One region of the Variovorax sp. M-6 genome, then DNA from elsewhere that is predicted to be linked to it. Evidence: riboswitches for the same ligand, from Rfam matches in the RefSeq annotation. Region 1 holds a riboswitch; each other region holds the start of a gene.
The links. Region 1 has a riboswitch for cobalamin ahead of AB4Z46_RS06260 (TonB-dependent receptor domain-containing protein). Riboswitches for the same ligand answer to the same signal wherever they lie in the genome.

Region 1 (3,268 bases):
GCACGGTCAGGAACGCGGCGCGCCCTTGCTGGTTGTAGCCATAGGCGGTTTCATACTGCTCGTCGGTCAGGTTCGTGACACGGGCCTGGACCGACCAGTCCTTGGCAAAGCGATAGTCCACATAGAGATCGAACGTGGTGTAGCCGCCGAGTGTGCGCGTGTTCGCCGCGTCGTCAAAGCGGCTGCCCACGTTCAGCGCCGAGCCGCCGAGCTTCCAGGCGCCCACCGCGTAGTCGACCCCCAGCGACGCCTGGTTCTTCGCCCGCCGCGGCAGTTGCTTGCCGGTGCCCTCGTTGCGCGGGTCGAGCGAGTCGTAGCTCGCGTGCAGGCCCAGGGCGCCGAACTGCCCGTCGTAGCTCAGCGTGCCGCCTTCGATGCGCGCGCGCGGAATGTTCTGCGGCAGCGTCGTGTTGGTGATGAAGCCCTGGATCTTGTTGTCGTAGCCCACCAGCTTGACCGTGTGGGCGCCCTGGGTCCAGGTGATCCCGAGGTCGGTGTTCCTGCCCTCCTCCGGCTGCAGCGCCGAATTGCCGAAGCCCGGGAAGTAGAGCTGGTTGAACGAGGGTGCCGCGAAGCTGGTGCCCTGCGACACGTTGACGCGCCAGTTCGGCGTGATGCGGTAGGCATAGCCGGCGAACCAGGTGTTGCTGTCGCCGAACTGCGAATTGCTGTCGTGCCGCGCGTCGAGCTGCCAGCTGTGGGCGCCCGAATTGCCGTTGAGCCCGACGAAGCCCGAATCGATGGCGCGGTCGGTCACGGTGTAGCGGGTGTCGCTCTTCACGTCCTGCTCGCGGCGCTCGAGCCCGACGACCACGGTGCCGATCGGCGTCACGATGTCGTTCTGCCAGAGGTACTGGTCCTGCGTCGTCTCGAACAGGCCCGGCAGGTTGAACGGCGCGGCCACGATCGCGCGGGTGTAGTCCTCGCTGCGCGAGTAGCGCAGCTGGGTGGTCCAGTTCGACATCACGAGGCCGCGGGCGCCGACGTAGCCGGCCTGGGTGCGCAGGGTGCCGCGCGTGTCGCGGTTCGGGCCGTCGTCGAAGCGGTTCAGCCCGTCGGCGTAGAGCATGGCGGCGTCGAATTTCCAGTCCGGGTTGAGCTGGTAGCCGAACGAGGCGTTGACCGCGGTCTGGTTGAAGGGGTCGTCGTCCGGGTTGAAGTTGCCGAACTGCACGTTGCGGTTGGTCGACGAGAACTTCGCGTTGAGCGTGCGCGCGACGTCGAGCGAATAGGTCGCGGCCCCCGCGGCGCCGCTGAAGCCGCCGGTGATCTGCTTGTAGCTCTCGCTGCCGACCGTGGTCGAGGCGTGCGGGGCGAACACCGTCTCGCCCGGGCTCGCCCTGCGCGTGAAGATCTGCACCACGCCGCCGACGCCGTCGCTGCCGTAGAGCGCCGAGGCCGGACCCTTGACCACTTCGATCCGGTCGATCATCTCGACCGGGATGTTGTCCCACACCGGCGTGCCGAGCGTGGCGGAGCTGTAGCGAACGCCGTCGATCAACAGGATCGTGTGGCGCGCCTCGGCGCCGCGGATGAACACGCTGCTCGACTTGCCGGCGCCGCCATTGGCCGAGATCTGCACGCCGGCGAGCCGGGCCAGGATTTCGGGCAGCGTGCGGCTCGCCTGCTGCTCGATTTGCTCCCGGTCGATGACCACGGTGTCGGACACCAGCTCGTCGGCGCGGGTCGGCACCCGGGTCGCGGTAACCACCATCTCGGGCAGCGCGGGTGCGGCCTCCTGGGCGAACGCCAGCGTGGGGAGGCCGGCAGCACCGGCGATCAAGGCCGCAACGGCCGACGAAATGGCATGGGCGCGCAGCGGCCGCGGCAAGGCGCACCGGGAGGCGGGCGTGGAAGAAACGCAGGTTTTCATGGGGGCGACGACAGGTCAATGTCCTTCGCCGGCTTCCCCGCCGGCATTCGGACGTCATGGCCGCCTGCATGCTTCGCGCATGCGGCAGCCGCCTCGTTGGCCGGTATCCGGGCTGGCAGTGCCACCCTCGTCGCCTTCCCGGGCACCTGTTTCAGGGCACCCAGTGGCTGATGACGAAGGCGGCGCCCGAGGGCGCCGACTGCTTGACCGTTGCGGGGGCAGCGCAGGTTGGTTCGGCCCCGGGGGGCTTCGACTCCTGCTTCCCGTTGAACTGCGACGCGTGAACCGCGGCGCGAGCACCAACGAACGGAATTGTAGGGTTTGTCGGCATGCGCCCGGAACGACGGGGCGCAACCGCGCCGGCGGCGGAATCTACAATCGCCCTCCATGCCAGCATCGAGCCGTATTGACCAGATCGCCGAGCGCGTCGAGCGCCTGCTCGTGCGCCACGAAGAAGTACAGCGCACCAATGCGTTGCTGCAAGACCAGGTCGACGCGCTCACGCGCGAACGCGACGCGCTCAAATCGCGGCTCGCCGCGGCGCGCACGCGCCTCGACGCCCTGCTCGATCAGCTCCCGGTCGAACCCTCCCAAGACGCCAGCTCTTCCTGATGAAACAAATCGAAGTCCAGATCATGGGCCAGAGCTACCTGCTCGGCTGCCCCGAAGGCGGCGAGGCGCAACTGCGCGACGCGGTCGAACGCGTCGACGGCGCGATGTGCAAGATCCGCGATGCCGGCAAGGTCAAGGCCCGCGACCGCATCGCGGTGCTGGCCTCGCTCAACCTGGCCTTCGACCTGGTGCAGCGCGAAGCCGCGCCGGCCCCGGCGCCTGCGACGGCTCCTGACGCCACCGAAGACGACGCTCGCGCCACGCAATTGATCCAGCGGCTCGACCAGGCCCTCGCCGGCGACGGGCATTTGCTCTGAAGATCCGGCGCGCCCGCTGCGGCAGGGCGTAAAATACGCATCGTCTGCGGTGCGAGGCTGGGCTCTATATTTCCTTGTACCAATGCTCTCCGGAGCAGGGCTTGGAATATCGCTTGGCAGGTGTGATCATCTCGCGTCAGATGAACCCGAAGCCTTGCTGACCTCGCCCACCTGAACCCTGGTTCAGGATGCGGGTTCGGCTCACACTCGCAGACACCCTTCACTGACAGCCACGGCCCCGCGAATCGGCGCCGTGGCTTTTTTCTGGACCCGTGCGCATGACCATCGAACCCCTGCTGATCGCCGAACTCGCCCTGCTAGGCGTCGGCACCGGCTTCCTCGCCGGCCTGCTCGGCATCGGCGGCGGCATGCTGATGGTGCCGTTCATCACGATCATCCTCGGCCAGCGCGGCGTCGCCGCCGACCTCGCAGTCAAGATGGCGATCGCGACCTCGATGGCGACCAT
Region 2 (3,268 bases), on a different contig from region 1:
TTGGAGAAGTCGCGGTTGGAAGAAAAGTCGGTCTTCGTGTATTCGAGCCCCGCCACGAACCGGTTCTTCATTCCCCCGATCGGCGACGTGTTCGCGAGATCGAGCCGATCCGTCAGGATCTGGTGGTCGTGCGTGATGCCGACCAGGTCGCGCACGATGCGGCCCGGGGCGGCGAAGGCATAGGACTCCGAGTTGCGCCATGCCCTGTCCGCCGTGTAGTAGGAAAGCTGGTTGCGCAGCTTCCATTCCGGCGCGATCTGCCAGCTGAGCTTGGCGCGCGTCCAGAGGCTGTTCGCACTCATCTCTGCATCGTCGAAGTTGAAGTTGCGAAACGCGATGCTGCGGTCGACCACCCGCCCGTTGGCATCGCTGACGATGTCCGTGGGCTGGAGCGCGTAGGCACGCGGCACCAGCGGCGTGCCCTGATAGGACAGCGCACTGTCCCTGGCGTAGTCCATCGACAGATCGAGCGTGAGATCGCGCGTCAACGCCGTGCCGAAGCCCATGGTGAGGTTGTCGTAGCGCTGCGTGTTGCGGTCGACGTACCCATCGGTTTGCTGGTGGCTGTAGTCCAGCCGGAAAGCGCTCGACTCACCCACGTTGACGCCGAGGCCGACGCCGGCTCTGGCCGTGCCGAAGCTTCCGTAGGAAAGCATGGCCTCGGCGCCGGGGTTGTTGCGGTCGGGTCGCTTGGTCACGAAGTTGACGGCCGCGCCGATGGCGCCTTCGCCGTAGAGCACCGACGAGGGGCCCTTCAGGACTTCGATGCGTTCGTAGTTCCAGGTGTCCTGGGGCCGGCTCACCATCGTCGGCACCGCAATGCGATCGCCGTCGAACAGATAGGTGATGAAGCCGCCGGTGAAGCCGCGCGTCGAGATCACCGATGGCGATCCTGGCGCTCCGCCGGCGGTGATGCCCACGCCGCCGCGCAAGGCTTCCTCGAAAGTCCGTGCGCCACGCCGTTCCATGGTCTCCTGGCTGATCACCTCGACCGAAGCCGGCGTTTCCATCACGCTCAGGCCCAGCCTGCCGGCAACTTCGGTGGTTGCCTGAAGCGCCGGCGCCTGATCCTGCAGGGTGGCCGTCACCTCGACGGGTCGCAGGCTCTGTTGCGCCAGCGCCGGGGTGCTGGCGAGCAGGGCAACAAATGCCGGGATCGTGATGTCATGGGTCGTGAAAGGACCTGAGACCCGGGTCAAGATCCCGAGCTCGGCAGGCTTGCGCATACGTTGTTCCTCTAGCCCGCATTCCCGCTGGGCTGTTCAAAGAGACACACGCTGCAATTGCACGAGCCGATGCCAACCCGGCACGCAGGTGCCGAGCAGCCCGGACAAACGCACTCCCGCAGCGTCCGAAGGCGATTGCGAAGGCCGGTATCCGGGCTCGCGGGTTGCTGTCATGCGCTTGCGCACGACAACAGAAGCCTCGCCTTCCCACGCTCGACTCGAGCGCAGTGGCTGCGAACACCCGCGGGTGCTCACTCGAAACTTCTCTATCCGCTGACCGTTGCGGGGGCAGCGCAGGCATTGCGCGTCGTCGACGCGCGCACCTGCTTCCCGTTTAACCCCCCAAACCATTTCCGGCGTGGGGGGCACCTTCGAACCGTGGCGGAGATCGCTCCAGCAAGGAGCGATCTACCGTCGGGGCGGATTATAGGAAGCACCGATGGGGCGCCATGCCTCGGCGGGCAGCCGGGCTGTGCCAATCACCGGATCACTTGGTCCGCGAGCAGCGCGACGCCCTCCTGACCCAGTGCAACCTCGGCGACGGAACCCGTCAGGTCGCCGGGCTGTGGCGCCGCCTGGCCCGAGCGCGTCACCCGGACCTCGATCGTCAGCGAGGCAAAGCGCGACATGGGCAGCTCCGGCGACATGGCAAGGCTGTCGTCGAGCACGAACCTGGCAGGCAGGTCCTTGGCCTGAAGCCTGAGGACCGCGACGGGCATGCGTCCCGTCGCCGAAGCCTTGGCCAGCACGAAAACGGTGTCTTGCGGCAAGACCTTGTCCCGCAACGAAGCCGCGATGGAGACCGTGCCCTCGACGCGCTTCGACGAGGCATTCGCGATGGGCTGGGTGGGGGTTTCGGGCCGATTCAACCGGGCAAGATCGGCATCGACCTTCATCGCGGCCTCGGAACCCGGCGGGAGCAGCGAACGCACATGCTCCCAGTGCTGCCGTGCCAGCGAAAGATCGCCGCGCTTGAACGCGGCCATGCCGGCCAGCGCCAGGGCCTTGGGATGGTCGGCGTCCAGAGCCAATGCGGCGTCGATGGCCGCCTGCGCCGGTCCCGTCAGATCGCCATCCCGCGCCGAACCCAGGGCGTCCGCATAGTCGGCGAGCAGCTGCGGCTGGTCCGGCGCGAGGGCCATCGCCTTCTGGTACGCAACGACCGCGTCGTCGTAGCGCCGAAGGAACTCGTAGGACCGCGCCAGCACGATCCAGCCTTCGACATCGTCGGGCTGCGCTCGCAGGCGCATCGCCAGACGGCTGACCATGCTTTCCACCTCGTTGCCATCGCCTTCATGGGTGCCCGTTCGCTGCGCCGCCAGCGTCTGCGTCGCGACCGCCTTCGGATTGCCCACCTCGAGGTACAGCAGCAGTGCCGCGGCGGGCACGACGATGCTCAGGAGGCCCGCGACACCCGCGCCCATCCAGGGTCGGATCGCGAGCCCGGGTCGCGGCGCCGGCTGCGATGCGTCGTCGAGCAACTGCCGCTGCAGCTCGTCGATGGCCTGCGCGCGATCGTGTGCGCTCAGTGCATCGGATTGAAGATCCCTCTCGAGCTGGGCCAGTTGGTCGGCATGGAGGCGGCGTGCGAGTTCCGCCTGCGCAAGCGGACGCGCTGCCGACGCCCTGAGCAAGGGCGGCACGACAAACAGCAGCGCCAGCACCAGCAGCGCCACGGCGGCCAGCCACAAGCCCGTCACGGCGCGTCCTCTTCCAGGAGCGACGCTGCCCGTTCGCGTTCCGCCGGCGTCAGGGGCACGGGCTCCGACCGGCTGCGCCGCGACACGATGCGCCACATGGCCGCGAAGCCCGCCGCAAGCAGCACGAAAGGCCCCAGCCACAGCAGCCAGGTCGAGGGCCTGAAGGGCGGGTCGTAGCGCACGAAGGCACCGTAGCGCTGCTCGAAGTAGTCCTTGATCTGCTGCTCGCTGCGGCCCTGGCCGAGCTGCTCGCGGATCTGCTGGCGCATGTCCGCGGCCAGCGGCGCGTTCGATTCGGCCAGGGTCTGGTTCTGGCACACCAGGCATCGCAGGCTGGCCGAG
Region 3 (3,268 bases), on a different contig from region 1:
GCTCGGCGCCGGGCAGGCCATGAAGGTGGCCGAGGCCTTCAGCGGCCGGCGCGCGCTTGGGGCCGAAGCGCTGGCGCGCGACCAATGGACGGTTCCGCAAGCCTTCGACCCCTACCGCCCGCTCTTCAAGGTCAGCCTGGAAGGAGACGACGGTCTCGAACTGTACGTGTCGAGTGCCGCCGCCGAAGTGGTGCGCGACACCCGCCGCAGCGAGCGGTTCTGGAACTGGATCGGTGCGGTCCCGCACTGGATCTATCCGACCGTGCTGCGGCAGTTTCCGCAAGCGTGGAACCAGGTGGTCGTCTGGCTGTCGATCCCTGGCGTGGTGCTGGCCGCGACCGGACTGGCGCTGGGCATCTGGCAACTGTTCCTGAACCGCACGCGCTGGATTCCGTATCGCAAGTTCTGGATGCGATGGCATCACATCGCGGGCCTGGTCGCCGCGGTGTTCACGCTCACCTGGATCTTCTCGGGCCTGATGTCGATGAATCCCTATGGCGTGTTCTCGCCACGCGGGCTGTCGGCTGCCGAGCGCGAGCGCTGGCTCGGCCCCAGCCGGGACGCGGTCCTGGCGCCGCCGCTTGCCCTGGCTGCGGTCTCGGCCGGCAAGGCCGGTGCGCAGCCATTGGAACTCGAGCGGATTCGAGTCGACGGGCAGGTCTGGTATCGAATCCAGGGCACGGACCGGCGATGGTGGGTGCGCGCCGACGACGCAAGCGCTGCATCGACACTGGCTCCGGCGCTGCCGGAGCCGTTGATGTCGGGCGTCCTGCGGCAGCTGCGCGGTGCGGACAGGCCTCCTTCGAGCGTGGAGCGGATGGATCGCTACGACGATGTCTACTACGCGAAGAATCCAGGCTCGGCCGAAGCCTCGGAGGCCCGGCCCCTGCCGGTCTGGCGCGCGCATTGGTCCGACGGCACCGACCTCTATGCCGATCCGGCCTCGGGCAGGGTGCTGTTGCGGGTCGATCCCTCGGGACGATGGCAGCGGTTCATGTACCAGGGATTGCACAGCCTCGACTTCGAGCCGCTGCGCGAACGGCCTTGGTTGCGCGAGGCGTTGGTGCTGATCCTGTCCGCCCTGGGCATCGCCTTGTGCGTCACATCGTGCGTCGTCGGCTGGCGCGCCCTGGCGCCCAAGGCTGCGTCACGCAAGACAAACTGACGGCGCACCGCCTGAGCGGAGGTGTTCCGCTATGATCGCCCCGTTGGTGCTCGCTTCGTCTTTCCGGTCGAAGCAGTTCAACGGGAATCAGGAGGGGTGGTGCGAGCCATCGCGCGCCCTAACCTGAGCTGCCCCCGCAACGGTAAGCGAACGTGAGCCATCGTGCTCGCCGCTCGTGTCAGCAACCCACTAGGTGAAATCCGCGCAAGCGGTGCCGCCTGGGAAGGGAACACGGGTCGTCTTCGCCAGCCCGGATACCGGCCAACGAGGCGGCGCGCCGTGCGAACGGCGCGCCTTGTGGTGCGTACCTGCGGGGAAGCGGGTGAGCATGGCTGGCGCGGTATTTTCCCTATGACACTTGTTCCGTTCAGGCGATATGGCCCGGGCTCACGCGGCTGCGCGGTGGCGTTCGTGCGCTGCGAGTGGCCGGCAGTCCGATGAGGGTCGAGGGATGATCGCGCCCGCAGCGTTGCGCTGTCCCGCGCTGCTGGTCACGGCACCGGCATCGGGCCAAGGCAAGACCACCGTCACTGCCGCATTGGCGCATTGGCATCGCAGCCAGGGCCGGCGCGTGCGCGTGTTCAAGACCGGGCCGGATTTTCTCGACCCCATGGTCCTCGAACGGGCCAGCGGCGCGCCAGTGCAGCAGCTCGACTTGTGGATGGGCGGGGAAGCGCACTGTGCCGAGCTCTTGCACAGTGCGGCTGCGCAGGCCGACCTGATCCTGGTCGAAGGTGCGATGGGGCTGCACGACGGAACGCCGTCGAGTGCCGATCTGGCGCTGCAATTCGGACTGCCGGTACTGGCCGTGATCGACGCATCGTCGATGGCGCAGACCTTTGGCGCAGTCGCCCACGGGCTGGCGACCTATCGCCCCGGCCTGCAACTGGCGGGCGTGCTGGCCAATCGCGTGGGCAGCGCGGGCCATGCGCAGATGGTGCGCGAGAGCCTGCCGGCCGGCATGGCCTGGTACGGCGCGCTGCCGCGCGGCGGGCACTATGCGTTGCCATCGCGTCACCTCGGCCTCGTGCAGGCCGGCGAAGTGGACGACATCGCCGAGCGCATCGCAGCCGCCGCGCTTGCGCTTGCCGAGCACGGGGCGCTGCCGATGCCGCCTGCCGTGGAATTCAAGGCGCCGCTGCGCTCGACTTCGGATTCAGGTCTGCCCGTCTCGCTTGCCGGCGTCACCATCGCCATCGCGCAAGACGCCGCCTTCTCGTTCGTCTACGCCGCCAATCTCGAGGTCCTGCGCAGCCTGGGCGCGCAACTGCGCTTCTTTTCGCCGCTGGCCGACGAACCGGTGCCGCAAGGGGCGCACGCGCTGTACCTGCCAGGCGGTTACCCGGAACTGCATCTGCAGGCGCTGGCCGGCAATGCAGCGACGCGTGAGTCCATCGCTGCGCACCATGCCGCGGGTCGCCCGATGGTCGCGGAGTGCGGCGGCATGCTGGTGCTGCTGGAGTCGCTGAGCGACGCCGCTGGCCACAAGGCGCCCATGCTGGGTTTGCTGCCCGGGCAAGGCGCGATGTCCGACCGGCTCGTCAACCTCGGCATGCACAGTCTGGAATTGCCCGAAGGCGAGGTCCGCGGCCACACCTTTCATCACGCCCGCATCGACACGCGCGCGCCGGCCGCACTGCACACGCGGGCCCGGCGCCAGCACGGCCAGGTCGAAGCGGTCTTCCGCCAGAAACGCCTGTTCGCGTCCTTCATGCATCTGTACTTTCCGAGCAATCCGGCGGCCATCGCCGCGTTGTTCAAGCCCTGATCGCGAGCTGGCAACGCCGCAGACGATCCCACCGAACCATCACAGCCCATGCAAACCTCGACGCCCACGCCCATGCAAAGCCGCAAGATCCCCGCCACCATCGTCACCGGCTTCCTCGGCAGCGGCAAGACCACGCTGCTGCGCCACCTGTTGCAGAACGCCCAAGGCCGGCGCATCGCGGTCATCGTCAACGAGTTCGGCGAACTGGGCATCGACGGCGAGTTGCTGCGCGGCTGCGGCATCGGCTGCGACGAGACCGGGGCGCCGGACGGCCAGGTGTTCGAGCTGGCCAACGGCTGCCTGTGCTGCACCGTGCAGGAAGAGTTCGCGCCGGT

Region 2: another riboswitch for cobalamin. It lies ahead of AB4Z46_RS12505 (TonB-dependent receptor); the one in region 1 lies ahead of AB4Z46_RS06260 (TonB-dependent receptor domain-containing protein).
Region 3: another riboswitch for cobalamin. It lies ahead of AB4Z46_RS12495 (cobyrinate a,c-diamide synthase); the one in region 1 lies ahead of AB4Z46_RS06260 (TonB-dependent receptor domain-containing protein).

What each region holds. Positions count from the first base shown of each region.
Region 1 covers NZ_JBFREQ010000004.1:84,863-88,130, forward strand. The annotation lists gene AB4Z46_RS06260 (TonB-dependent receptor domain-containing protein) at 1-1,873, opposite strand, end outside; cobalamin riboswitch at 1,955-2,192, opposite strand; gene AB4Z46_RS06265 (DUF904 domain-containing protein) at 2,261-2,485, shown strand; gene AB4Z46_RS06270 (cell division protein ZapA) at 2,485-2,802, shown strand; gene AB4Z46_RS06275 (sulfite exporter TauE/SafE family protein) at 3,081-3,268, shown strand, end outside.
Region 2 covers NZ_JBFREQ010000009.1:61,997-65,264, forward strand. The annotation lists gene AB4Z46_RS12505 (TonB-dependent receptor) at 1-1,226, opposite strand, end outside; cobalamin riboswitch at 1,352-1,613, opposite strand; gene ccmI (c-type cytochrome biogenesis protein CcmI) at 1,706-3,022, opposite strand; gene AB4Z46_RS12515 (cytochrome c-type biogenesis protein) at 2,923-3,268, opposite strand, start outside.
Region 3 covers NZ_JBFREQ010000009.1:57,350-60,617, reverse strand. The annotation lists gene AB4Z46_RS12500 (PepSY-associated TM helix domain-containing protein) at 1-1,165, shown strand, start outside; cobalamin riboswitch at 1,193-1,445, shown strand; gene AB4Z46_RS12495 (cobyrinate a,c-diamide synthase) at 1,617-2,933, shown strand; gene cobW (cobalamin biosynthesis protein CobW) at 3,006-3,268, shown strand, end outside.